3 regions of the Pseudomonas brassicacearum genome follow, and region 1 is predicted to be linked to each of the others. Evidence: predicted binding sites of a transcription regulator. Region 1 holds the regulator's gene; each other region holds the start of a gene.
The links. The regulator sigma-54, encoded in region 1, starts transcription at its own class of promoters, with help from an activator protein. The targets are predictions, from matches to a motif close to ANTGGCATNNANNTTGCTNT.

Region 1 (8,007 bases):
CACCCTGGCCGGGCGTCGCGGCTCCCTGAGCGTCGACGATGAAGGCACCCCGACCGAATGCACCACGCTGATCGAGAACGGCGTGCTCAAGGGCTACATGCAGGACAAACTCAACGCCAGGCTGATGGGCGTGGCCCGTACCGGCAACGGTCGCCGTGAGTCCTACGCGCACTTGCCGATGCCGCGCATGACCAACACCTACATGCTGGGCGGCCAAAGCGACCCGGCGGAAATCATCGCCTCGGTGAAAAAAGGTATTTATTGCGCCAACCTCGGCGGTGGCCAGGTGGACATCACCAGCGGCAAGTTCGTGTTCTCCACCAGCGAGGCCTACCTGATCGAGGACGGCAAGATCACCGCACCGGTCAAGGGCGCGACCCTGATCGGCAACGGGCCGGAGGCGATGAGCAAGGTGTCGATGGTCGGTAACGACCTGGCGCTGGACAGCGGCGTGGGTACGTGCGGCAAGGACGGGCAATCGGTGCCGGTAGGCGTCGGCCAGCCGACCCTGAAGATCGATGCGATTACCGTGGGTGGCACGGGCGGATAAGCATGTACACGAACTCCCAGGAGCCATGTAGAAACCATGTTGAAGCTACGTAGAAGCTACGTAGAAGCTATGTAGGAGCCGTGTAGGAGCTGTGTAGGAGCTGTCGAGTGCAACGAGGCTGCGATCTTTCCCCAGACACTTAAGTCTCAAGCGAAAGATCAAAAGATCAAAAGATCAAAAGATCAAAAGATCAAAAGATCAAAAGATCGCAGCCTACGGCAGCTCCTACAGAACGGATGAAACTCAGCGCAGGCCGCGTTGGGTTTCGTCCAGCTCACGGATGTACTTGAAGATTTTACGGCTCGAGGCTGGTGGCTTGTTCTGCGCCAGTTCGTGCTGGGCCTGACGGATCAGGGAGCGCAATTGCTGACGATCAGCCTCCGGGTAGTCGATGACGAATTTTTCCAGCACGCCGTCGTCGCCTGCGATCAAGCGATCGCGCCAGCGCTCCAGATTGTGGAAACGTTCGTTGTACTGTCGGGTGGAGGCATCGAGTTGATCGAGCAGGACCAGGATGGCGTCAGTGTCCTGATCGCGCATCAGTTTGCCGATGAATTGCAGGTGCCGTTTACGCGCGATATTCGCGGTGTGCTTGGGCGCATCGGCCAGGGCCCGGCGCAAGGCGTCGGTCAACGGCAGTTTGGCCAGCAAGTCAGGCTTGAGTGTTGTCAGGCGCTCGCCGAGGTCAACCAGAGCATGCAGCTCGCGTTTGACCTGGGATTTGCTTTTTTCACCCTCGTAGAGGGAGTCGTCGTAAGAATCAACCATGGTGGCAGTCCGCAAAGAAACGCCGCCATGATAACCAGTCGGGGGCCGCTTGTCCGGCCCGGTCGCTCGATGGCCATCACCGAAAAGAGAATTTGAGTGGAGAACACCATGAGTGCAGTTCAAAGCGTCGGCCCGCAAGCATTGCCGGCACTGCAGGAACAAGTCGAGCAGATCCTTGCCGAGGCCAAGCGCCAGGGCGCCAGTGCCTGTGAGGTGGCGGTGTCCCTGGAACAGGGCCTGTCGACGTCGGTGCGCCAGCGTGAGGTGGAAACCGTCGAATTCAATCGCGACCAGGGGTTCGGTATCACGTTGTACATGGGCCAGCGCAAGGGCTCGGCCAGCACCTCGGCGAGCGGCCCGGAGGCGATTCGCGAAACCGTCGCCGCGGCACTGGCGATTGCCAAGCACACTTCAGAAGACGAAGCCTCGGGCCTGGCCGATGCCGCGCTGATGTGCAAGGAGCTGCGCGACTTCGACCTGTTCCACGCCTGGGACATCACCCCCGAGCAGGCCATCGAACAGGCACTGCGTTGCGAAGCTGCGGCATTCGAGGCCGACAGCCGGATCAAGAACGCCGACGGCACGACGCTCAATACCCACCAGGGCTGCCGGGTCTATGGCAACAGCCACGGTTTCATCGGCGGTTATGCATCGACCCGCCACAGCCTCAGTTGCGTGATGATCGCCGAAGCCGACGGCCAGATGCAGCGCGATTACTGGTACGACGTGAGCCGTCAGGGCGCCTTGCTCGCGGATCCTGTGAGCATTGGCCAGAAAGCCGCGCAACGGGCGGCCAGCCGCCTGGGCGCGCGCCCGGTGCCGACCTGTGAGGTGCCGGTGTTGTTTTCGGCCGAGCTGGCTGGTGGCTTGTTCGGCAGCTTCCTGTCGGCGGTGTCCGGCGGCAACCTGTACCGCAAGTCGTCGTTCCTCGAGGGAGCGCTGGGCCAGAAGTTGTTCCCGCAATGGATGACCATCGACGAGCGTCCACACCTGATGCAGGCCATGGGCAGCTCGGCGTTCGACGGCGATGGCCTGGCCACTTACGCCAAGCCGTTCGTGGAAAACGGCGAGCTGGTGTCCTACATCCTCGGTACCTATTCGGGCCGCAAGCTCGGCATGCCGAGCACCGCCAATGCCGGCGGCGTGCATAACCTGTTCGTGACCCATGGCGAAGAAGACCAGGCCGCCTTGCTGCGGCGCATGGGCCGGGGGCTGCTGGTGACCGAACTGATGGGCCACGGCCTGAACATGGTCACCGGGGACTATTCCCGTGGCGCGGCGGGTTTCTGGGTCGAGAACGGCGAGATCCAGTTCCCGGTCCAGGAAGTGACCATCGCCGGGAACATGCGCGACATGTTCAAGCAGATCGTAGCGGTGGGCAACGACCTGGAGCTGCGCAGCAACATCCGCACCGGTTCGGTGTTGATCGAGCGTATGACGGTGGCGGGTAGCTAACGCTCAGCGCGTAAAAAAGCGCGTCATCCACTGGATGACGCGCCTTTTTTGTGCCCAATGAATCCGCCTTGGGACCTGGGCAGTTACTCGCCTTCGTCGAAATATCGGTTGATCAGGTCCACCAGCGCGTCCATCGCTTCCTGTGCCTGTTCACCTTCGGTGAGCAGGTGGATCTTGGTGCCCTTGCCGGCGGCGAGCATCATCATCGCCATGATGCTTTTACCGTCGACCGCAGTCTCGGGCGTGCGGCCAACCCTGATGGTGGTGTCCTTGAACTGGCCCGCGACTCCGACGAACTTGGCCGACGCTCGGGCATGCAAACCCAGCTTGTTGATGATTTCAATTTCCTGAGCAGGCATCGCGATGTGAATCCTTTAGCTGAGGTCGCGGTGGCGAACCTGGACGTTCTTCAGGGATTGTTGCAGGAGTTGACCCAGGCGTTCGGTCAGGTAGACGGAGCGGTGATGTCCACCGGTACAACCGATGGCGATCGTGACATAGGCGCGGTTGCTCGCGGCAAAGCGGGGCAGCCATTTGAGCAGGTAGCTGGAGATGTCCTGGTACATTTCCTCGACATCCGGCTGGGCGGCCAGGTAATCGATCACCGGTTGGTCGAGCCCGGATTGCTCGCGCAATTCCGGTTTCCAATAAGGATTGGGCAGGCAGCGCACATCGAACACCAGGTCGGCGTCTACGGGCATGCCACGCTTGAAACCGAACGACTCCACCAGGAACGCCGTGCCCGGCTCAGGCTGGTTGAGCAGGCGCAGCTTGATCGTGTCGCGCAACTGATACAGGTTCAGGTGCGTGGTGTTGACCTTCAGGTCCGCCAAGTCGGCGATCGGCCCCAATAGTTGGCTTTCATCCTCGATGGCTTCGGCCAGGGAGCGGTTGGCATTGCTCAGCGGGTGGCGCCGGCGGGTTTCGGAAAAACGCTTGAGCAGTGTCTCTTCATCGGCATCCAGGTACAGCACGTCGCACTGGATATGCCGGCTGCGCACTTCCTCGAGCAGTTCAGGAAAACGCGACAGGTGGCTTGGCAGGTTACGCGCATCGATGGAGACCGCCACCAGTGGCTGCGCCAGCTCGGTGTGGATCAGGGCGCGCTCGGCCAGTTCCGGCAGCAGGCCGGCGGGCAAATTGTCGATGCAATAGTAGCCGCTGTCCTCAAGCACGGCGAGGGCCGTGCTTTTACCGGAGCCGGAGCGGCCACTGACAATGATCATGCGCATTTTTAATGACCGTTCTGCTCGTCCAGGACAACCTGGTACAACGCTTCGTTGCTTGGTGCGCTGCGCAGTTTTTCGCGCACTTCCTTGCGGTCCAGCATGCTGGCAATCTGGCGCAGCAGCTCGAGGTGCGCATCGGTCGCCGCTTCCGGTACCAGCAATACAAACAGCAGGTCGACCGGGGCGCCGTCGATGGCGTCGAAATCGATAGCCGTTTCAAGGTGCAACAGCGCGCTGATCGGCGCCTCACAGCCCTTGAGACGGCAATGGGGAATGGCGATGCCGTTGCCAAAACCGGTGGAACCGAGTTTTTCACGGGCAACCAGGGCCTCGAAGACGTCCTGCATGACCAGATCAGGCACCTCGCGGTGGATCAGGTTGGCAATGTGTTCGAGGGCTTTCTTTTTACTGCCGCCCGGCGCGTTCACTTGGGAGCGGCCGGGGGTCAGGATGGTTTCTAGTCGGATCATGGATTGGGGGGGTTAACGACCGGTCGCGCCCTGGAGGAGGCTCTGGGTCTTTTCCTTATGCTTTTTGAGTTGGCGATCCAGCTTGTCGGTCAGCAGGTCAATCGCGGCATACATGTCTGTGTGCTCTGCGTTGGCAACCACTTCTCCGCCGGGGATATGCAGCGTGGCTTCGATTTTCTGCAGCAGTTTCTCGACGGTCATCGTGACTTGCACGTTGGTGATCTTGTCGAAATGCCTCTCCAATCGGTCGAGTTTTTCGCCGATGTAGGTGCGCAGGGGTTCGGTCACTTCCAGTTGGTGTCCACTGATGTTGACTTGCATACAGCTTCTCCTTCGTTGCCAGTGCATAAAGCGGCAGGCAGAAATGCCTGCCACTGGAACGCTGTGGCGTGGCCTGTTACATCAACCGCTTGCGTTCGCTCGAAGGCGCGATCCCGAGGGATTCGCGGTATTTGGCGACGGTACGGCGGGCCACCTGAATGCCTTGTGCCTCCAGTAAACCAGCGATCTTGCTGTCACTCAACGGCTTTTTCTGATTTTCCGCGGCCACCAGTTTTTTGATGATCGCGCGGATGGCCGTGGACGAGCATTCGCCGCCTTCGGAGGTGCTGACGTGGCTGGAGAAAAAATATTTCAATTCATAGATGCCCCGGGGGGTATGCATGAATTTCTGGGTGGTTACCCGGGAAATCGTCGACTCGTGCATGCCCACTGCCTCGGCAATGTCATGCAGGACCAACGGTTTCATCGCTTCATCGCCATACTCCAGGAAGCCGCGCTGATGCTCGACGATCTGGGTGGCCACTTTCATCAGGGTTTCGTTGCGGCTTTGCAGGCTCTTGATGAACCAGCGCGCCTCCTGCAACTGGTTGCGCATGAAAGTGTTGTCGGCGCTGGTGTCGGCGCGCTTCACAAAGCCGGCGTACTGGGCGTTGACCCGCAGCTTGGGCACCGATTCCTGGTTGAGCTCCACCAGCCAGCGGTCGTTGTGCTTGCGCACGATTACGTCTGGAACCACGTATTCGGGCTCGGTGGATTCGATCTGCGAGCCGGGGCGCGGGTTGAGGCTCTGCACCAGTTCGATCACCTGGCGCAGTTCATCTTCCTTGAGCTTCATGCGACGCATCAACTGGCTGTAGTCGCGACCGCCCAGCAAGTCGATGTAGTCGGTGACCAGCCGCTTGGCTTCGGCCAGCCACGGGGTCTTGGCGGACAACTGGCGCAGTTGCAGCAACAGGCACTCGCCCAGGTTGCGGGCGCCGATGCCAGCCGGTTCGAACTGCTGGATGCGATGGAGGACGGCTTCGATCTCGTCCAGCTCGATGTCGAGCTCGGGATCGAAGGCTTCGAGGATTTCTTCGAGGGTCTCGTCCAGGTAGCCCTGGTTGTTGATGCAATCGATCAGGGTCACGGCGATCAGGCGATCGGTGTCGGACATCGGCGCCAGGTTCAGCTGCCACAGCAGGTGGCTTTGCAGGCTTTCGCCGGCGGAGGTGCGGGTGGTGAAGTCCCACTCGTCGTCATCGCTGCTCGGCAGGCTGCTGGCGCTGGTCTGATAGACGTCTTCCCAGGCCGTGTCCACGGGCAGTTCGTTGGGGATGCGTTCGTTCCATTCGCCATCCTCGAGGTTGTCCACCGTCGGGGCGGCTTCCTGGTAGGTCGGTTCCGGGATTTCGGTGTTGGTCTTCTGCTCGACGTTGTCGGCCAGTGGGTCGGTGTTGTCGAAGTCGTCGCCTTCTTCCTGGCGTTCGAGCATCGGATTGGACTCCAGGGCCTCCTGGATCTCCTGTTGCAGGTCCAGGGTCGACAATTGGAGCAGGCGGATGGCCTGTTGCAGCTGCGGTGTCATCGTCAGCTGCTGGCCCATTCTCAAGACTAGCGATGGTTTCATGGCAGGGGCTTAACACCTTATTCGCCGGCGCACATGCGCCATCCACTACAGGGCGCCGAAGCGCCAAACTTAAGCAAATTATATGCCTGAAACTGAAGTGTTTGCCTAGGGCGTCGCCATAATAAAATGAAACGACGCTCTAACGATTCGCCAGACACTTTGGCTTACAGGCGGAACTCATGGCCCAGATACACTTCCTTGACCAGGTCATTGGCCAGGATCGCTGCGGAGTCGCCTTCGGCGATCAGCTGGCCGTCATTGACAATGTAGGCGGTTTCGCAGATATCCAGCGTCTCGCGCACGTTGTGGTCGGTGATCAGCACGCCGATCCCCTTGGCCTTGAGGTGATGGATGATCTGCTTGATGTCGCCCACCGAGATGGGGTCCACGCCGGCGAACGGTTCGTCGAGCAGGATGAACTTCGGTGCGGTGGCCAGGGCGCGGGCGATTTCCACGCGGCGCCGCTCGCCCCCGGACAGGCTCATGCCCAGGTTGTCGCGAATGTGGCTGATGTGGAATTCCTGCAGCAGGCTTTCCAATTCCTGGCGACGACCGGCCTTGTCGAGTTCCTTGCGGGTCTCGAGGATCGCCATGATGTTGTCGGCAACCGACAGTTTGCGGAAGATCGACGCTTCTTGCGGCAAATAGCCGATACCTGCCTTCGCCCGGCCGTGCATCGGCTGGTGGCTGACATCCAGGTCGTCGATCAGTACGCGACCCTGGTCGGCCTGGACCAGGCCGACGATCATGTAGAAGCAAGTGGTCTTGCCCGCGCCGTTGGGGCCGAGCAGGCCGACGATCTGGCCGCTGTCGATGGACAGGCTGACATCACGCACGACTTGACGGCTCTTGTAGCTCTTGGCCAGATGCTGAGCTTTCAGAGTTGCCATTACTGGGCCTTCTGCTCGTCGGTTTTCTTTTTCGGTTGGATCACCATGTCGATCCGCGGACGCGACTCGGTCACCTTGCTGCCGGTGGCGCGACCGGCGCTTGCCAGCTTCTTGACTGTGTCGTAGACGATTTTCTCGCCCTGGGTGATGTTGTTGTCCTTGTCGATGACCTTGGCGCGGTCGATCAGGACCACGCGATCCTTGGAGGCGTGGTACTGGATGGTGACCCCGTAGCCCTGCACAGGCTTGGTATCGCCGGCAGTTTGCAACTGCTCGAAATAGGCCAGGTTGCCCACCGAGGTCACCACGTCGATGTCGCCGGCCGGGGTGCGGGTGATGGTCACGGTATTGCCGGTGACCTTCATCGAGCCCTGGGTGATGATCACGTCACCTGTGTAGGTGGCGACACCTTTCTTGTCGTCGAGCTGGGCATCGTCGGCCTGGATGCGGATAGGTTGGTTGCGGTCGTCGGGAAGAGCCCAGGCGCTCGCGCTTCCCAGTGCTGCGCCCAGACTGAGCAAAATAGGGAGGGTTTTAGCGAGCTTCATACTGTCCTCTTACGTTCGATAGCAGGTGTATCCTGCTTTCCTTCAAATACGCTTTCATTCCCGTGCCGGTCGACACACCCCCGGCGCCGTCGATTCTAACGGGTTGCTCGGTCTGCGCATATTCTTGCTGTGGGAACACGGTCATGCGCGTGCTGGTGATGATGGTCGTACGGTTTTTCTCGTCGGTTCGGGCGATGCGCACCGAG
Region 2 (8,007 bases), 670 kb from region 1:
GCGACCGGCCGACGGAACGTTGACGGTGATCTTCGAACCGTCGCGCCCCTCGGCATCGAAACCGCCGACCACCAGGTTGCCCTGGGCGATGGCGTAGACGTTGCCGTCGATACCCTTGAGCGGCGTCAGCAGCAGGGTGCCGCCACGCAGGCTCTTGGAGTTACCGATGGACGAAACGGTGATATCCACCTGCTGGCCAGGCTTGGCGAACGCCGGCAGATCGGCACTGACCGACACCGCCGCGACGTTCTTCAACTGCACGTTACCGGAGCCGGCCGGCACCTTGATACCGAACTGCGACAACATGTTGTTGAAGGTCTGCAGGGTGAACGGGGTCTGGGTGGTCTGGTCACCGGTGCCGTTCAGGCCCACGACCAGGCCGTAGCCGATCAACTGGTTGGAACGCACGCCGGAAATGCTGGCGATGTCCTTCAGACGCTCGGCTTGAGCGCTAAAGGCTGCCGACATTACCAAGGCACCGATCAACAGCTGTTTAAGATTCAACGGGGCCACCTAGAAAGGGAACTTCGGGCTGAGGAAGAAACGGTCGAACCAACCCGGTTGACTCGCATCGGCAAAGGCGCCGGTGCCCGAGTAGGTGATGCGCGCATCGGCCACACGGGTCGAGGAAACCGTGTTGTCGGTGGCAATGTCGTCGGCGCGAACCATGCCGGCGATGCGCACCAGTTCGTCACCGGTGTTGAGGGTCAGCCACTTCTCGCCGCGCACGACGATGATGCCGTTGGGCAACACATCGGCGACGGTCACGGTAATCGAACCGGTCAGGCTGTTGCTCTGGCCGGACTTGCTGTCGCCTTTGGTGGCACGGTCGGAGCCGTAGCCGGCGTTGAGGCTCAGGTCGCCGCCACCGATCGGGTTGTTGGTGGTCAGGCTGGAGCCGAACAGCGAGGTCAGGCCAACGCTGGTCTCGCTGGTCTTGTCGATCTGCGAGTTGGCGTTCTTGCTGGCCTGGGTCCGCTCGTTCAGGGTGATAGTGATGATGTCACCGACCCGGAAGGCCTTGCGGTCGCTGTACAGGTTCTGCTCGAAGCCGGCCTGGTAGATCGAACCATTGTTGGCCGCAGCCGGCAACGGCGTGCGCGGCAACACCGGGGCGTAATACGGGTCATTGGGCCTGGGTGTCGGCGCGACACAGCCCGCGAGCGCGGTGACCCCACTCAGTGCCAGAACAGATACGAAGCGTTTCATGACCCTACCTCTTGGTGTTGCAGGCGACCCTGGGGCCGCCCTGTCTACGTAATGACGGACGTTGCGACGCGGTTACAGATTCTGCGTAACGAACGAGAGCATCTGGTCGGCAGTGGAGATCACCTTGGAGTTCATCTCGTAGGCACGCTGGGTGGTGATCATGTTGACCATCTCCTCGACGGTGCTTACGTTGGACGTTTCCAGGGTGTTCTGCAGCGTGGTGCCGAAGCCGTTCAGGCCCGGGGTGCCGACTTGCGGCGCGCCACTGGCGGCGGTTTCCAGGAACAGGTTGTTGCCCACCGCTTGCAGGCCGGCCGGGTTGATGAAGTCGGCGGTCTGCAGGTTGCCGATCACCTGGGCGGCCGGGTTGCCCGCCACGGTGATGGACACGGTGCCGTCACGGCCCACGGTAAAGGTCTGGGCATCGTTCGGAATGATGATGGCCGGCTCCAGGGCGAAACCGCTGGCGTTGACGATCTGGCCGTTGGAGTCGAGGTGGAACGTACCGTCGCGGGTGTAGGACGTGGTGCCGTCCGGCTGCAGGATCTGGAAGAAACCGCGACCGTCGATGGCCATGTCCAGGGGCTGCTCGGTGGTTTGCAGGCTGCCGGCGTTGAAGTTTTTCTGCGTGCCGACGATGCGCACACCGGTACCCACTTGCAGGCCCGACGGCAGTTCGCTGTCCTGGGTCGACTGGGCGCCAGGCTGGCGTTTCACCTGATACAGCAGGTCCTGGAACTCGGCACGATCACGTTTGAAACCCGTGGTCGAAACGTTCGCCAGGTTGTTGGAAATGGTCGTCAGGTTGGTGTCCTGGGCGGACAGACCTGTTTTGGCAACCCATAGAGCCGGAAGCATTCGATTCTCCTCGTACGCCTGTTTTTCGGCGCGACGCTTTAGTTAATGGTTAGATCTGCAAGACCCGAGCCATGGCCTCGTCGCCTTCTTTGGCGGTGTTCATCATCTTGACGTGAAGCTCGAACTGCTTGGCCAGGGCCAGCACCGAGGTCATTTCATCCACGGCATTGACGTTGCTCGCCTCCTGGAAACCCGACACCAACTGCACATTGGCATCAATGGGCGCCGGTTGGCCGTCCTTGGTCCGGATCGAACCATCCAGGCCCTTGGTCATGTTCTTGAGGTCCGGATTGACCAGCTTGATGCGGTCCACTTCAGCCATCACCCGCGGGCCTTCGCCCATGGCGCGGATGCTGATGGTGCCGTCCTGGCCGATTTCGATCTTCTGCTCTGGCGGCACGGCGATCGGACCGCCGTTGCCCATCACCGGCATACCGTTGCCGGCGCGCAGCACGCCCAAGGCGTCAACATTGAGGCTGCCGGTGCGCACGTAGCTTTCACCGCCATCGGGGTTCTGCACGGCCATCCAGCCCGGCCCACTGACCGCCACATCGAGGTCACGACCGGTTTCTACCAGCGCCCCCGGAGTGAAGTCCGTGGCAGGCCGTTCGGACATGGCAAACGCCCGCGCCGGAAAGCTGTCGCCGAACACCGGCATCGAGCGCGCCTGCTCCAGGTCTTTCTGAAAACCATTGGTGGAGATGTTCGCCAGGTTGTTGGCATGGGCCCGCTGCGCCAGTGCGTTCTGGCTGGCGCCGGTCATTGCCACATAAAGGTACTTGTCCACTGTCGTTCCTCTGCATGCCGGACGTTTGCCGCCCACTGCTGTGTTGCACAGCCTCAAGCAATTTGCAGACCAACTTTTTTCTGGCGCTGATGGACCCGGTAAACAAAGGGCCTGGAGGTTCTGGAAGCGATTGTGCAAATGTATCGAAGACGAAAAACCGGCGGTGTCGTGCCGCTGCAAGGCAAAGGTTTACCCATCCGGCAACCGCACCACATTTGATTACGCTCCGGGCTCCTTGCCGACCTCATATTCGCGCAACTTATTGGCAATGGTCGTATGGGAAACCCCCAGCCGCTTGCCCAGTTGCCGGCTACTGGGGTGCTCGGAGTACAAGCGCTCCAGCACCGCTTTCTCGAAACGCCCGACGATCTCGTCCAGCCCACCCTCAAGGGAAAAATCGCCAAGGGGTTGGCGCACGCCGTAGTCCGGCAGGCGGATATGCTCAGCCTTCACCGTGCCGCCGTCGCACAGGGAAACGGCCTGGAACAGCACGTTTTCCAACTGCCGGACGTTGCCCGGCCAGTGGTAGTGACTGAGACGGTCCATCGCCGCCGGGGCCAGCTTGGGCAGGGCACAGCCGATCTGGCGGCTGGCCTGGTCGAGGAAATGTTCCACCAGCGGCGCCAGGCCATCGAGGCATTCGCGCAGCGGTGGGATGTGCAAGGAAAGGACGTTCAAGCGGTGGTACAAGTCCTGACGGAATTCACCCCGGGCGCAGAGTTCGGACAAATCGACCTGGGTGGCGCAGATCACCCTGACGTCCAGGTACACCTCTTCATCGCTGCCGACACGCCGGAAGCAACCGTCCTGCAGAAAGCGCAGCAGTTTCACTTGCAGGCGCGGGCTCATCTCCCCGACACCATCGAGAAACAGCGTTCCCCCGGCGGTCAGTTCCAGCAGGCCGAGCTTGCCTTCGGCCCTGGCACCCTCGAAGGCCCCCGGGCCGTAGCCGAACAGCTCGGTCTCGGCCATGGACTCCGGCAGCCCGGCACAGTTGAGCGCCATCAGTGGCGATTGCCCGCGCGGGCTCGCCAGGTGACAGGCGCGGGCCAGCAGTTCCTTGCCGGTACCGGTTTCACCTTCTATTAACAGCGGCGCGTCCAGCGGTGCCATGCGCCGGGCCTCGCGCACCACCGCCGCCATGACCTTCGAACTCTGGAAAATACTGTCGAAGCCACGCAATTCCTGTTTGCGCACGTTATAGATACGTTCGCCCACCCGGTCGGCCCGGTGCAGCGTCAGCACCGCACCGGCCATGGCTTCGCTGTCGTCGTGTTCCGATTGCAGCGGCGCGATGTCCGCCAGGAACACATCGCCCTTGACCTTGACCCGCAGGCCGTTGATGCGCGACTGGTTGGCCCGCACCAGTTCCGGCAAGTCGAAATCCTCGGCATAGCGGGACAGGGGAATCCCCGGCACCTCGTCCACTCGCACCCCGAGCAACTGCGCCGCCGCTCGGTTAGCCGCAACGATGGAGCCGCCCATGTCGATGGACAGCACCGGGAATTCCAAAGCGCCGAGCAAGGCGTTGAGTTCCATGTGCCGACGCTCGCTGGGCATCAGCCCTACACGCTTGACGCCAAATACCCCGGCGATACCTTCGAATTTCGGACGCAGCGCCTGGAACTGGATGTTGATCAGGTTTGGGCAGTGCAGGTAGATCGCGTTGCCATGCTCGCCGCCCACCTCCCCCCGGGCGACGTTGATGCCGTACTCCACCAACAGGTTGAGGATGTCCCGCAGGATGCCGATGCGGTTCTGGCAATGGACTTTGATGCGCATGAAAAGGCCCGATGTGTATTGGAAACTCGTGGGAAGGGAGCTTGTTCCCGCTTGTAGGAGCTGCCGAGCGAAGCGAGGCTGCGATCTTTTCCCAGACAGTTGAATCCCAAGCGAAAGGATCAAAAAATCGCAGCCTTCGGCAGCTCCTACGGCGCAGCCCGGCCTTTGCCATGAGGGTTTCCGACCGGCAGCGGAAATAACTGTCAAGATTATGTGACAGCTATAGGCAGATTCCCACAAGAAAATCCCGATAACATCGGCGCACCCGTCAATTCGTAACGAAAACTTTACGAATTTGCCATTCTTTTACCCATCCCACCTTTGTCAGAGTGCTGCACATCTCCCTGCTTCGGGTTATCTCTAATACATCGCTGGACATAACAACAACACGTCTTCCCCGAGAGGGAAATCAGCAGGAGAACAGCATGAAGCAGACGCAGTACGTGGCCCGCGAGCCCGATGCGCAAGGTTTTATCCACTACACCGCCGAAGAACATGCGGTGTGGAATACGCTGATCACCCGCCAGCTGAAAGTCATCGAAGGCCGTGCGTGCCAGGAATACCTGGACGGCATCGACAAGCTTGGCCTGCCCCACGACCGTATCCCGCAACTGGGCGAAATCAACCAAGTGCTGGGCGAGACCACGGGCTGGCAGGTTGCCCGGGTGCCGGCGTTGATCCCCTTCCAGACCTTCTTCGAATTGCTCGCCAGCAAGCAGTTTCCGGTGGCAACCTTCATTCGTACCCGGGAAGAACTGGACTACCTGCAAGAGCCGGACATTTTCCACGAGATCTTCGGCCACTGCCCATTGCTGACCAACCCCTGGTTTGCCGAATTCACCCACACCTACGGCAAACTCGGCCTACAGGCTTCCAAGGAAGAACGCGTCTACCTGGCGCGCCTGTATTGGATGACCATCGAGTTCGGCCTGGTGCAAACCCCACAGGGCCGGCGCATCTACGGTGGCGGCATCCTGTCCTCGCCCAAGGAAACCGTGTACTGCCTGTCCGACGAGCCCGAGCATCAAGCCTTCGATCCACTGGAAGCCATGCGCACGCCGTATCGCATCGACATCCTGCAACCGGTGTATTTCGTGCTGCCAGAACTCAAGCGCCTGTTCGACCTGGCCCACGAAGACATCATGGGCATGGTCAAGCGCGGTCGGGAACTGGGCTTGCACGCCCCGAAATTCCCACCAAAGGCTGCGTGAACCGCGTCTTTTAATCTCAATTGAGTCTGTTGCACAACGCGGCTTTGCTTTAGCGTGGGTGCATCGACGTTTTCAAATATTCGATCCAGGAACACACCATGAACACTCTGAACCAAGCCCATTGCGAAGCCTGCCGCGCCGACGCCCCACAAGTCAGCGACGAAGAACTGCCGGTACTGATCAAGCAGATCCCCGACTGGAACATCGAAGTGCGCGACGGCGTAATGCAACTGGAAAAAGTTTTCCTGTTCAAGAACTTCAAGCACGCCCTGGCGTTCACCAACGCTGTGGGTGAAATTTCCGAGGCCGAAGGCCACCACCCAGGCCTGCTCACCGAATGGGGCAAAGTCACCGTGACCTGGTGGAGCCACTCCATCAAGGGCCTGCACCGCAACGACTTCATCATGGCCGCCCGCACCGATGACGTGGCCAAGACCGCCGAGGGCCGCAAGTAATGCATTTCGATGCCATCGGCCGGGTACCCGGCGACCCGATTCTCGGCCTGATGGAGGCCTACGCGGCGGACAGCAACCCAAGCAAGTTCGACCTGGGCGTGGGTGTCTACAAGGATGCCCAGGGCCTGACGCCGATTCTTCAGTCAGTGAAACAGGCCGAGCAGCGGCTGGTGGATCGCCAGACCACCAAGACCTACATCGGCGGCCATGGCGACGCCGCGTTCGGCCAGTTGATCAATGAGCTGGTGCTGGGTGCCGACTCTCCGCTGATCAGCGCAAGACGTGCCAGCGCCACCCAGACACCGGGCGGCACCGGTGCGCTGCGCCTGAGTGCCGACTTCATCGCCCAATGCCTGCCGGGCCGTGGCGTATGGCTGAGCAACCCGACTTGGCCGATCCACGAAACCATCTTCGCCGCGGCCGGGGTCAAGGTCAGTCACTACCCTTACGTGGGCGCTGATAACCGCCTGGATTTCGAAGCAATGCTGGCGACGCTGAACCAGGCGCCCAAAGGTGATGTGGTGCTGCTGCACGCCTGTTGCCATAACCCCACCGGGTTCGACCTGTCCCATGAGCAATGGCGTCAGGTGCTGGAGGTGGTGCGCAGCCGCGACCTGCTACCGCTGATCGACTTCGCCTACCAGGGCTTTGGCGATGGGCTGGAGCAGGACGCCTGGGCGGTCCGGCTGTTTGCCGATGCGTTGCCGGAGGTGCTGGTCACCAGTTCCTGCTCGAAGAACTTCGGCCTCTACCGCGATCGTACGGGTGCATTGATCGTCTGCGCCCGGGATGCCGAGAAGCTGGTGGACATCCGCAGCCAACTGGCAAACATCGCCCGCAACCTGTGGTCGACGCCGCCGGACCATGGCGCAGCCGTGGTGGCGACCATTCTCGGCAACCCGGAACTCAAAAGCCTGTGGGCCGATGAAGTCCAGGCCATGCGCCTGCGCATCGCGCAATTGCGCAGCGGCTTGCTGGAGGCCCTCGAACCCCATGGCTTGCGCGAGCGCTTCGCCCATATCGGCGTGCAACGCGGGATGTTCTCCTACACCGGCCTGACGCCAGAGCAGGTCAAGCACCTGCGCGAGCGCCACAGTGTCTACATGGTCGGCACCGGCCGGGCCAACGTGGCCGGCATCGACGCCACGCGCCTGGATCTGCTGGCCGAGGCGATTGCAGACGTTTGCAAGTAAGGCCACTTGCTCCCGCTGGACGGTGTGTAGGAGCTGTCGAGTGCAACGAGGCTGCGATCTTTCCTCTATAAATCGAGTTCCGAGCGAAAGATCAGGATCAAAAGATCGCAGCCTCGCTTCGCTCGGCAGCTCCTACAGGCCTGTCCACTCGCTGACAAATTCTGCAGTTTCCACTTTCGGCGCCGTGCGCGCTTCTTTCTGCGGTGTGCCCAGGTAGAGGAAACCGATCACCTCTTCCCCGTCTTCAAGGCCAAGCCCCCTGGCCACCTGCGGCGAGTACGCCAGTTCACCGGTGCGCCACACGCCGCCAACCCCTTGGGCATACGCAGCCAACAAGATGCCATGGGCCGCGCAGCCAGCCGCCAGCAGTTGCTCGGATTTGGGGATTTTGAAATGGTCCTGCAGACGGGCAATCACCACTACGACCAGGGGCGCGCGCAAGGGGCCATTGAGGGCCTTTTCCACAACGGCTTCCGATACCAGCGGGTCATTGAACCGCGCGGCTTCGGCCA
Region 3 (8,007 bases), 620 kb from region 1:
CGCTCGAGCACCGCCATGTCGAATTCTTTCTCTTCGTGCTCCACCCGCCCGCGCTTGGCCGCCGTCTTCGGATTGACCGAGATGACGCCGCAGTACTCCGGCATGTGCCGGGCAAATTCGGCGGTGCCGATTTCATTGGCCTGGTCGATGATGTCCTGCTTGTGGCTGGCAATCAGCGGCCGCAAGACCAGTTTCTCGGTCACGCAATCGATCACCGACAGGTTCGGCAGCGTCTGGCTCGACACCTGGGAGATCGCCTCGCCGGTCACCAGCGCGTCGATTTGCAGGCGGTCGGCAATTCGTGAAGCGGCGCGCAACATCATACGCTTCAAAATGACGCCCATATGACTGTTATCGACTTTGCCGAGAATCTCGCCCAGAACTTCCTCGAACGGCACACTCACAAATAACACGCGTTGGGAGCTGCCGTACTTCTTCCAGATGAAGTGCGCCACTTCCATCACGCCCAGTTCATGGGCACGCCCGCCGAGGTTGAAGAAGCAGAAATGGCTCATCAACCCGCGACGCATGATCTGGTAGGCGGCCACCGTGGAGTCGAAGCCGCCGGACATCAGCACCAGGGTCTGCTCCAGCGAACCCAGCGGATAACCGCCGATGCTGTTGTGCTGGCTGTGGATCACGAACAGCCGCTGGTCGCGAATTTCGATGCGCACTTCGACCTGCGGGTCTTTCAAGGAAATACCGGCCGCGCCGCACTGTCGGCGCAATTGGCTGCCGACATACTTCTCCACATCCATCGAACTGAACGGGTGCTTGCCGGCACGCTTGCAGCGCACCGAAAAAATCTTGCCGGCCAGGGCATCACCATAATGGAGCATGCATTTGGCGAGGATGTCGTCGAAGTCCCCCAGCGGGTATTCATCGACTTGCAGGAAATGCGCGATGCCCGGCATGCAGCTCAGGCGCTCGGTCATTTCCTTCAGGGCCTTGGGTTCGCTGACACGGGTTTCCAGTTCGAGGTTGTCCCACACGCCGTTCACCACCACGGCCGGGTCCAGGTCTCGGAGCACGGCACGGATGTTCTTGGCCAACTGGCGGATGAAACGCATCCGTACCGGGCGGCTCTTGATGGTGATCTCGGGGAAGACTTTTACGATTAGTTTCATGAAAACAGCGCGCGAACGGCCAGCCGAAAAAGGGGGGCGCGGATTATAGCGGAAATTGCTCAAGGTTTAACCAGTTTATGTGCAGATGGTTTTGCATGCACCAAAACAGGTCATTATCCATTGACGACGCCACATTGCAGTGCGTTATTGTCTGGCAATCTTTGATTGATGCCTTTAAAAGCGTGGATTTGGTGCAAAAAACCCATGCTGGGGCACTGGCATGCAATTTGCTCCCTTGTGAGGCAGGTTGCCTTGGCAGAGTATTCGCGCCGGCATCACCCATATCTAAGGGCACTCCACTACCCGCCCGAAGCCACCCGGAGGACATATGTCGAAGTCGGTTCAACTCATCAAAGATCATGACGTCAAGTGGATTGATCTGCGCTTCACTGACACCAAAGGTACTCAACATCACGTGACCATGCCGGCCCGTGATGCGCTGGACGACGAATTCTTTGAAATCGGGAAAATGTTCGACGGCTCCTCCATCTCCGGCTGGAAAGGCATCGAAGCCTCCGACATGATCCTGATGCCGGACGACGAAACGGCCGTCCTGGACCCGTTCACCGAAGAGCCGACCCTGATCCTGGTCTGCGACATCATCGAACCTTCGACCATGCAAGGCTATGACCGCGACCCACGCGCCATCGCCCACCGCGCCGAGGAATACCTGAAGTCCACCGGTATCGGCGATACCGCTTTCTTCGGTCCTGAGCCTGAGTTCTTCATCTTCGACTCGGTCAAGTTCAAGTCCGATATCTCCGGCTCCATGTTCAAGATCTTCTCCGAACAAGGTTCGTGGATGTCCGACCAGGACGTGGAAGGCGGCAACAAAGGCCACCGCCCAGGTATCAAGGGCGGCTACTTCCCGGTTCCACCGTTCGATTTCGACCACGAAATCCGTACCTCCATGTGCAACGCACTGGAAGAAATGGGCCAGACCGTCGAAGTTCACCACCACGAAGTGGCAACTGCCGGCCAGAACGAAATCGGCGTGAAATTCAACACGCTGGTCAAGAAGGCTGACGAAGTCCAGACCCTGAAGTACTGCGTACACAACGTTGCCGATGCCTTCGGCCGCACCGCGACCTTCATGCCCAAGCCTCTGTATGGCGACAACGGTTCGGGCATGCACGTTCACATGTCGATCTCCAAAGACGGCAAGAACACCTTCGCAGGCGAAGGCTATGCCGGCCTGTCGGACACCGCCCTGTACTTCATCGGCGGTATCATCAAGCACGGTAAGGCCCTGAACGGCTTCACCAACCCGTCGACCAACTCCTACAAGCGTCTGGTACCTGGCTTCGAAGCCCCGGTCATGCTGGCCTACTCGGCTCGCAACCGTTCCGCCTCGATCCGTATTCCTTACGTGAACAGCCCTAAAGCCCGCCGTATCGAAGCGCGTTTCCCGGATCCGGCTGCCAACCCGTACCTGGCCTTCGCCGCACTGATGATGGCCGGTCTGGACGGTATCCAGAACAAGATCCACCCTGGCGATGCCGCTGACAAAAACCTGTATGACCTGCCGCCTGAAGAGGCCAAGGAAATCCCACAGGTGTGCGGCAGCCTGAAAGAAGCCCTGGAAGAGCTGGACAAGGGCCGCGCCTTCCTGACCAAGGGCGGCGTATTCAGCGATGACTTCATCGACGCTTACATCGCACTGAAAAGCGAAGAAGAAATCAAGGTTCGCACCTTCGTTCACCCACTGGAATACGAGCTGTACTACAGCTGCTGATCCAGTAAACGCCGCCACGCACGGCGTGAATAAAAAGAGGCCTCCTTCGGGAGGCCTTTTTTATGCGCGCAGGTTACGTGCATGATGCCTCGTTGCTCCTCCACTGAAGACGAGACTGCCCATGACTTCACGCTTCAAGCTCTGCCTTGCCCTGTCCGCCGCGCTGCTGGCCCCCACCGCCGAAGCCGCCTCGACGCCCGCCCCTGAGGCCCTTACCCCGCTGCTTAACGCCATTGGCGAACGCCTGGCCCTCGCCGATCAAGTGGCGCTGAGCAAATGGGACAGCCATAAAGCGGTAGAAGACCGTCAGCGCGAGCGAGAAGTCATTGCCGCCGCCGTTGCCCAGGCGCCGACCTACAAGCTCAGTGGCGAAACCGTGGAAGCTTTTTTCGCCGCCCAAATTGAAGCCAACAAAATGGTGCAGTACATCAACCTGTCCGACTGGGCCCTGGACGGCAAGGCCCCGGACCTCCCACGCCCGGACCTGGTGGGACAGATCCGCCCGCAACTCGACCGACTGCAAAAACGCCTGCTGCAACAACTGGCCGACTTCGCCCCCTACCGCACCGACCCGCAGTGCCCGCAATGGCTGGCCCAGGCAACCCACCACAACAAGCAGCACCCGGTGCACCGGCTCGCCCTGATCCGGGCGACCGGAGAGCTGTGCATCTCCACAAAATCCTGAGGCCCCCTGTGGGCGAGCTTGCTCGCGATGAGGCCAGCACATTCAACACCTCAGCGACTGGCACCCCGCCTTCTCGAGCAAGCCCGCTCCCACAGGAGGCGCATGCAACACAACAACTGGGCCAACCCTCCGCCCTGGCCTATGCTGCAACCCATCACTTTTCGTTTTCGGTCGATTTTCCATGGGTCGTGGTTTTTCAATCATTCTGTTGCTGCTGCTGGCACTGCCAGCCGCCGCGCAGATCTACAAGTACACCGACGCTGACGGCAACACCGCCTACAGCAACCAGCCACCCCAAGGCGTACCGGCCCAGACGGTGGAGTTGCCGCCACTCAACAGCATCGAACGCCAATCCCCCGCCAGCCCGGACACACCACCAGCCCCCGCGAACAGCGACGAGCCGCGCGATGCCTACGAGATACTCGAACTGACGGACATCCCCACTGAGCAAGCCCTGCGTGCCAACAATGGCACCTTCACCGTCGGCGTGCGGGCTCAACCGCGCCTGCGCAGCCCGCATCTGTTCCGGCTGCTGCTGGATGGCCAACCCTACGGCCAGCCGTCCAACGTGCCGCGCCTGCAATTGGTGAACATCGATCGGGGCGAGCACAGCCTGGCGGTTCAAGTCATCGACGGGGACACGCTCGTGCAACAGAGCGAAACCGTGACCTTCACCGTGCAGCGGGTGCACCAGCCATGATCCGCTGGTTGCTCGCGCTTAGCCTGACGCTGGCGGCGCTGCCTGGGGTGGCGCAGGTCTACACCTACATCGATGCCCAGGGTAATCGCGTCTTCACCGATCAACCGCGCCCCGGCAATGCGAAGAAAGTCCAACTGCCGCCCAGCAACCGGATGCCGGCGCCGCCCCTGGACACAACCTCGGCGCCCACGACCGAAACCCGGCCCGAGCCCCTGTTTCATTACGAAATGCTCCGACTGTTGATACCCGAGCCGGACGCCACGATTCGCAGCACCGCAGGCGAACTGATCGTCAGCGTCACCAGCGAACCCGGCCTGAAAAAAGGCCACCGCTACCGCCTGCTGCTCGACGGCCAGCCGACGGGCGAGGCGGGGCCGAGCCCGGTGTTTGCCTTGAACAACATTGATCGAGGCACCCATCACCTGGCGGCAGAAATCCTCGATGAGCAGGACCGGATCGTCGAACGCACCGCCAACCAGCCCTTCCATATGCAACGCATGTCCCTGGCGCAAAAGCGCCGCATCAAACCCTGCGCCACGGCCGATTACGGTCAACGCCCCGAGTGCCCCCTCGCCGAAAAGCCTGAAGAAGAAAAAAGCAGCATCTTGCCGTTCTTCTGATGTCGCTCAGGCTGGCGCACTATATTGGTGCAAAGCCTTGCACGCTACTCAGTTTCCAAACCCATTTTGGTTCGAAAGTACCCGAAGAAGCTGGCAGAACGCCACGCGACAGGGCGAAAAACACCCTTTTGAGGCTCTAAACGCTTCTTTTCGGAGCCTTGGTTTGGTTTTTGCATTTTCCTAGCAACAGCGCATCAATCGCGCGCGCAATTTGGGACCGATCCCCAGTTGCTACGCTCCAAAAGAGGTCCTGATGACCATTAGCGACGCACTACACCGCTTGCTGCTCGACAACCTCACCACCGCGACCATCCTGCTCGATGCCGAACTGCGCCTCGAGTACATGAACCCGGCGGCAGAGATGCTCCTGGCCGTCAGTGGCCAGCGCAGCCACGGGCAGTTCATCAGCGAGTTGTTCACCGAATCCGCTGAAGCGCTCAACTCCTTGCGCCAGGCGGTGGAACAAGCCCATCCGTTCACCAAGCGCGAAGCGATGCTCACCGCGCTGACCGGCCAGACCCTGACCGTGGATTACGCGGTTACACCGATCCTGAACAACGGCGCCACCCTGCTGCTGCTGGAAGTCCACCCGCGTGATCGCCTGCTGAGGATCACCAAGGAAGAAGCGCAATTGTCCAAGCAGGAAACCAGCAAGATGCTGGTGCGCGGCCTGGCCCACGAGATCAAGAACCCCCTCGGCGGGATTCGTGGCGCGGCGCAATTGCTGGCCCGCGAACTGCCGGAAGAAAGCCTCAAGGACTACACCAACGTCATCATCGAAGAAGCCGACCGCCTACGGAACCTGGTGGACCGCATGCTCGGCTCGAACAAGCTGCCATCGCTGGCGATGTGCAACGTCCACGAAGTGCTGGAGCGTGTCGGCAGCCTCGTGGAAGCCGAAAGCCAGGGTTGCATCTCGTTGGTGCGCGACTATGACCCGAGCATTCCCGATGTCTTGATCGACCGCGAACAGATGATCCAGGCCGTGCTGAACATCGTGCGCAACGCGATGCAAGCTATCAGCAGCCAGAACGAGCTGCGCCTGGGCCGCATCAGCCTGCGCACCCGCGCCATGCGCCAGTTCACCATCGGCCATGTTCGCCATCGCCTGGTGACCAAGATCGAAATCATCGACAACGGCCCGGGCATCCCTGCCGAACTGCAGGAAACCATTTTCTTTCCCATGGTCAGCGGCCGCCCGGACGGTACCGGGCTGGGCCTGGCCATTACCCAGAACATCATTAGTCAGCATCAGGGCTTGATCGAATGTGAAAGCCACCCCGGCCACACCACTTTCTCGATCTTCCTGCCACTGGAACAAGGAGCCACATCGACATGAGCCGTAGTGAAACCGTGTGGATCGTCGATGACGACCGTTCTATCCGTTGGGTCCTGGAAAAAGCCTTGCAACAGGAAGGCATGACCACCCAGAGCTTCGACAGCGCCGATGGGGTGATGAGTCGCCTGGCGCGTCAGCAACCGGACGTCATCATCTCCGACATCCGCATGCCTGGCGCCAGCGGCCTGGACCTGCTGGCGCGGATTCGCGAACAGCATCCGCGGCTGCCGGTGATCATCATGACCGCCCATTCCGACCTGGACAGCGCCGTGGCGTCCTACCAGGGCGGCGCTTTCGAATACCTGCCCAAGCCCTTCGACGTCGATGAAGCGGTGTCGCTGGTCAAGCGCGCCAATCAACATGCCCAGGAACAACAGGGCATGGAAGAGGTGCCAGCCCTGGCCCGTACCCCGGAAATCATCGGTGAAGCGCCGGCGATGCAGGAAGTGTTTCGCGCCATCGGGCGCCTGAGCCACTCCAACATCACCGTACTGATCAACGGCGAGTCGGGCACCGGTAAAGAACTGGTGGCCCACGCCCTGCACCGCCACAGCCCACGGGCGGCATCGCCGTTCATCGCGCTGAACATGGCGGCGATTCCCAAGGACCTGATGGAGTCCGAGCTGTTCGGCCACGAAAAAGGTGCGTTCACCGGCGCGGCCAACCTGCGGCGCGGGCGTTTCGAGCAAGCCGACGGCGGCACGTTGTTCCTCGACGAAATCGGCGACATGCCGGCGGACACCCAGACCCGCTTGCTGCGCGTGCTGGCCGATGGCGAGTTCTACCGGGTGGGCGGTCATACGCCGGTCAAAGTGGACGTGCGCATCATCGCCGCGACCCACCAGAACCTGGAAACCCTGGTCCACGCCGGCAAATTCCGTGAGGACTTGTTCCATCGCCTGAACGTGATCCGCATTCATATCCCACGCCTGGCGGACCGTCGCGAAGACATCCCGACCCTGGCCCGGCACTTCCTCAGCCGCGCGGCCCAGGAACTGGCGGTCGAGCCCAAGTTGCTCAAGAGCGAAACCGAGGAATACCTCAAGAACCTGCCGTGGCCGGGCAACGTGCGTCAGCTGGAGAACACCTGCCGCTGGATCACGGTGATGGCTTCGGGTCGCGAAGTGCACATCAGCGACCTGCCGCCAGAGCTGTTGAGCCTGCCGCAGGATTCGGCCCCGGTGACCAACTGGGAGCAAGCCCTGCGCCAGTGGGCCGACCAGGCCCTGTCCCGCGGCCAGTCGAGCCTTTTGGACAGCGCCGTGCCGGCCTTCGAGCGGATCATGATCGAAACCGCCCTCAAGCACACCGCCGGCCGCCGCCGCGACGCGGCGGTACTGCTGGGCTGGGGCCGCAATACCTTGACCCGCAAGATCAAGGAATTGGGGATGAAGGTCGACGGTGGGGATGATGATGACGGGGATGAGGGCTGATCGGCCTTTAGCCCTTGGCTGAATTTGAAGGCCCCATCGCGAGCAAGCTCGCTCCCACAATGGATTTTCAGTGTTCGCGAGCGCGTGAACACCACTGAACCCTGTGGGAGCGAGCTTGCTCCGGGCGGCGATCCGACGATGCTTTTAAAGGCTCCATGCACCGCTTCAATGCACGGCGAACCGCAATTGCTCATGCGCCCAAGTCCGGCCCCATCGGCCCGCCACGCAAAAACCAGCCCACATAAAAGCAAAAGCCCCGAAATACGGGGCTTTTCGCATAACCGGCAGATTATTTGTGACAAGCCATTTAAAACTGGCACGCCCCCTGCAATAACTCAATCACTACCCAGTTTCGGGGACCTTGGTAC

Region 2: the regulator sigma-54 is predicted to act here: its motif matches at 2,909-2,928, upstream of GFU70_RS07620 (flagellar basal body rod protein FlgF).
Region 3: the regulator sigma-54 is predicted to act here: its motif matches at 1,342-1,361, upstream of glnA (type I glutamate--ammonia ligase).

The regions. Positions count from the first base shown of each region.
Region 1 covers NZ_CP045701.2:1,068,138-1,076,144, forward strand. The annotation lists gene tldD (metalloprotease TldD) at 1-550, shown strand, start outside; gene yjgA (ribosome biogenesis factor YjgA) at 794-1,318, opposite strand; gene pmbA (metalloprotease PmbA) at 1,427-2,773, shown strand; gene GFU70_RS04505 (HPr family phosphocarrier protein) at 2,857-3,132, opposite strand; gene rapZ (RNase adapter RapZ) at 3,148-4,005, opposite strand; gene ptsN (PTS IIA-like nitrogen regulatory protein PtsN) at 4,008-4,472, opposite strand; gene hpf (ribosome hibernation-promoting factor, HPF/YfiA family) at 4,485-4,793, opposite strand; gene GFU70_RS04525 (RNA polymerase factor sigma-54) at 4,870-6,363, opposite strand; gene lptB (LPS export ABC transporter ATP-binding protein) at 6,528-7,253, opposite strand; gene lptA (lipopolysaccharide transport periplasmic protein LptA) at 7,253-7,801, opposite strand; gene lptC (LPS export ABC transporter periplasmic protein LptC) at 7,788-8,007, opposite strand, start outside.
Region 2 covers NZ_CP045701.2:1,741,796-1,749,802, reverse strand. The annotation lists gene GFU70_RS07635 (flagellar basal body P-ring protein FlgI) at 1-468, opposite strand, end outside; gene flgH (flagellar basal body L-ring protein FlgH) at 514-1,209, opposite strand; gene flgG (flagellar basal-body rod protein FlgG) at 1,282-2,067, opposite strand; gene GFU70_RS07620 (flagellar basal body rod protein FlgF) at 2,117-2,854, opposite strand; gene GFU70_RS07615 (sigma-54-dependent transcriptional regulator) at 3,074-4,636, opposite strand; gene phhA (phenylalanine 4-monooxygenase) at 5,062-5,847, shown strand; gene GFU70_RS07605 (4a-hydroxytetrahydrobiopterin dehydratase) at 5,946-6,302, shown strand; gene GFU70_RS07600 (amino acid aminotransferase) at 6,302-7,495, shown strand; gene GFU70_RS07595 (NAD(P)H nitroreductase) at 7,628-8,007, opposite strand, start outside.
Region 3 covers NZ_CP045701.2:452,936-460,942, reverse strand. The annotation lists gene thiI (tRNA uracil 4-sulfurtransferase ThiI) at 1-1,127, opposite strand, end outside; gene glnA (type I glutamate--ammonia ligase) at 1,456-2,862, shown strand; gene GFU70_RS02040 (chorismate mutase) at 2,984-3,547, shown strand; gene GFU70_RS02035 (DUF4124 domain-containing protein) at 3,729-4,247, shown strand; gene GFU70_RS02030 (DUF4124 domain-containing protein) at 4,244-4,867, shown strand; gene glnL (nitrogen regulation protein NR(II)) at 5,121-6,206, shown strand; gene ntrC (nitrogen regulation protein NR(I)) at 6,203-7,639, shown strand.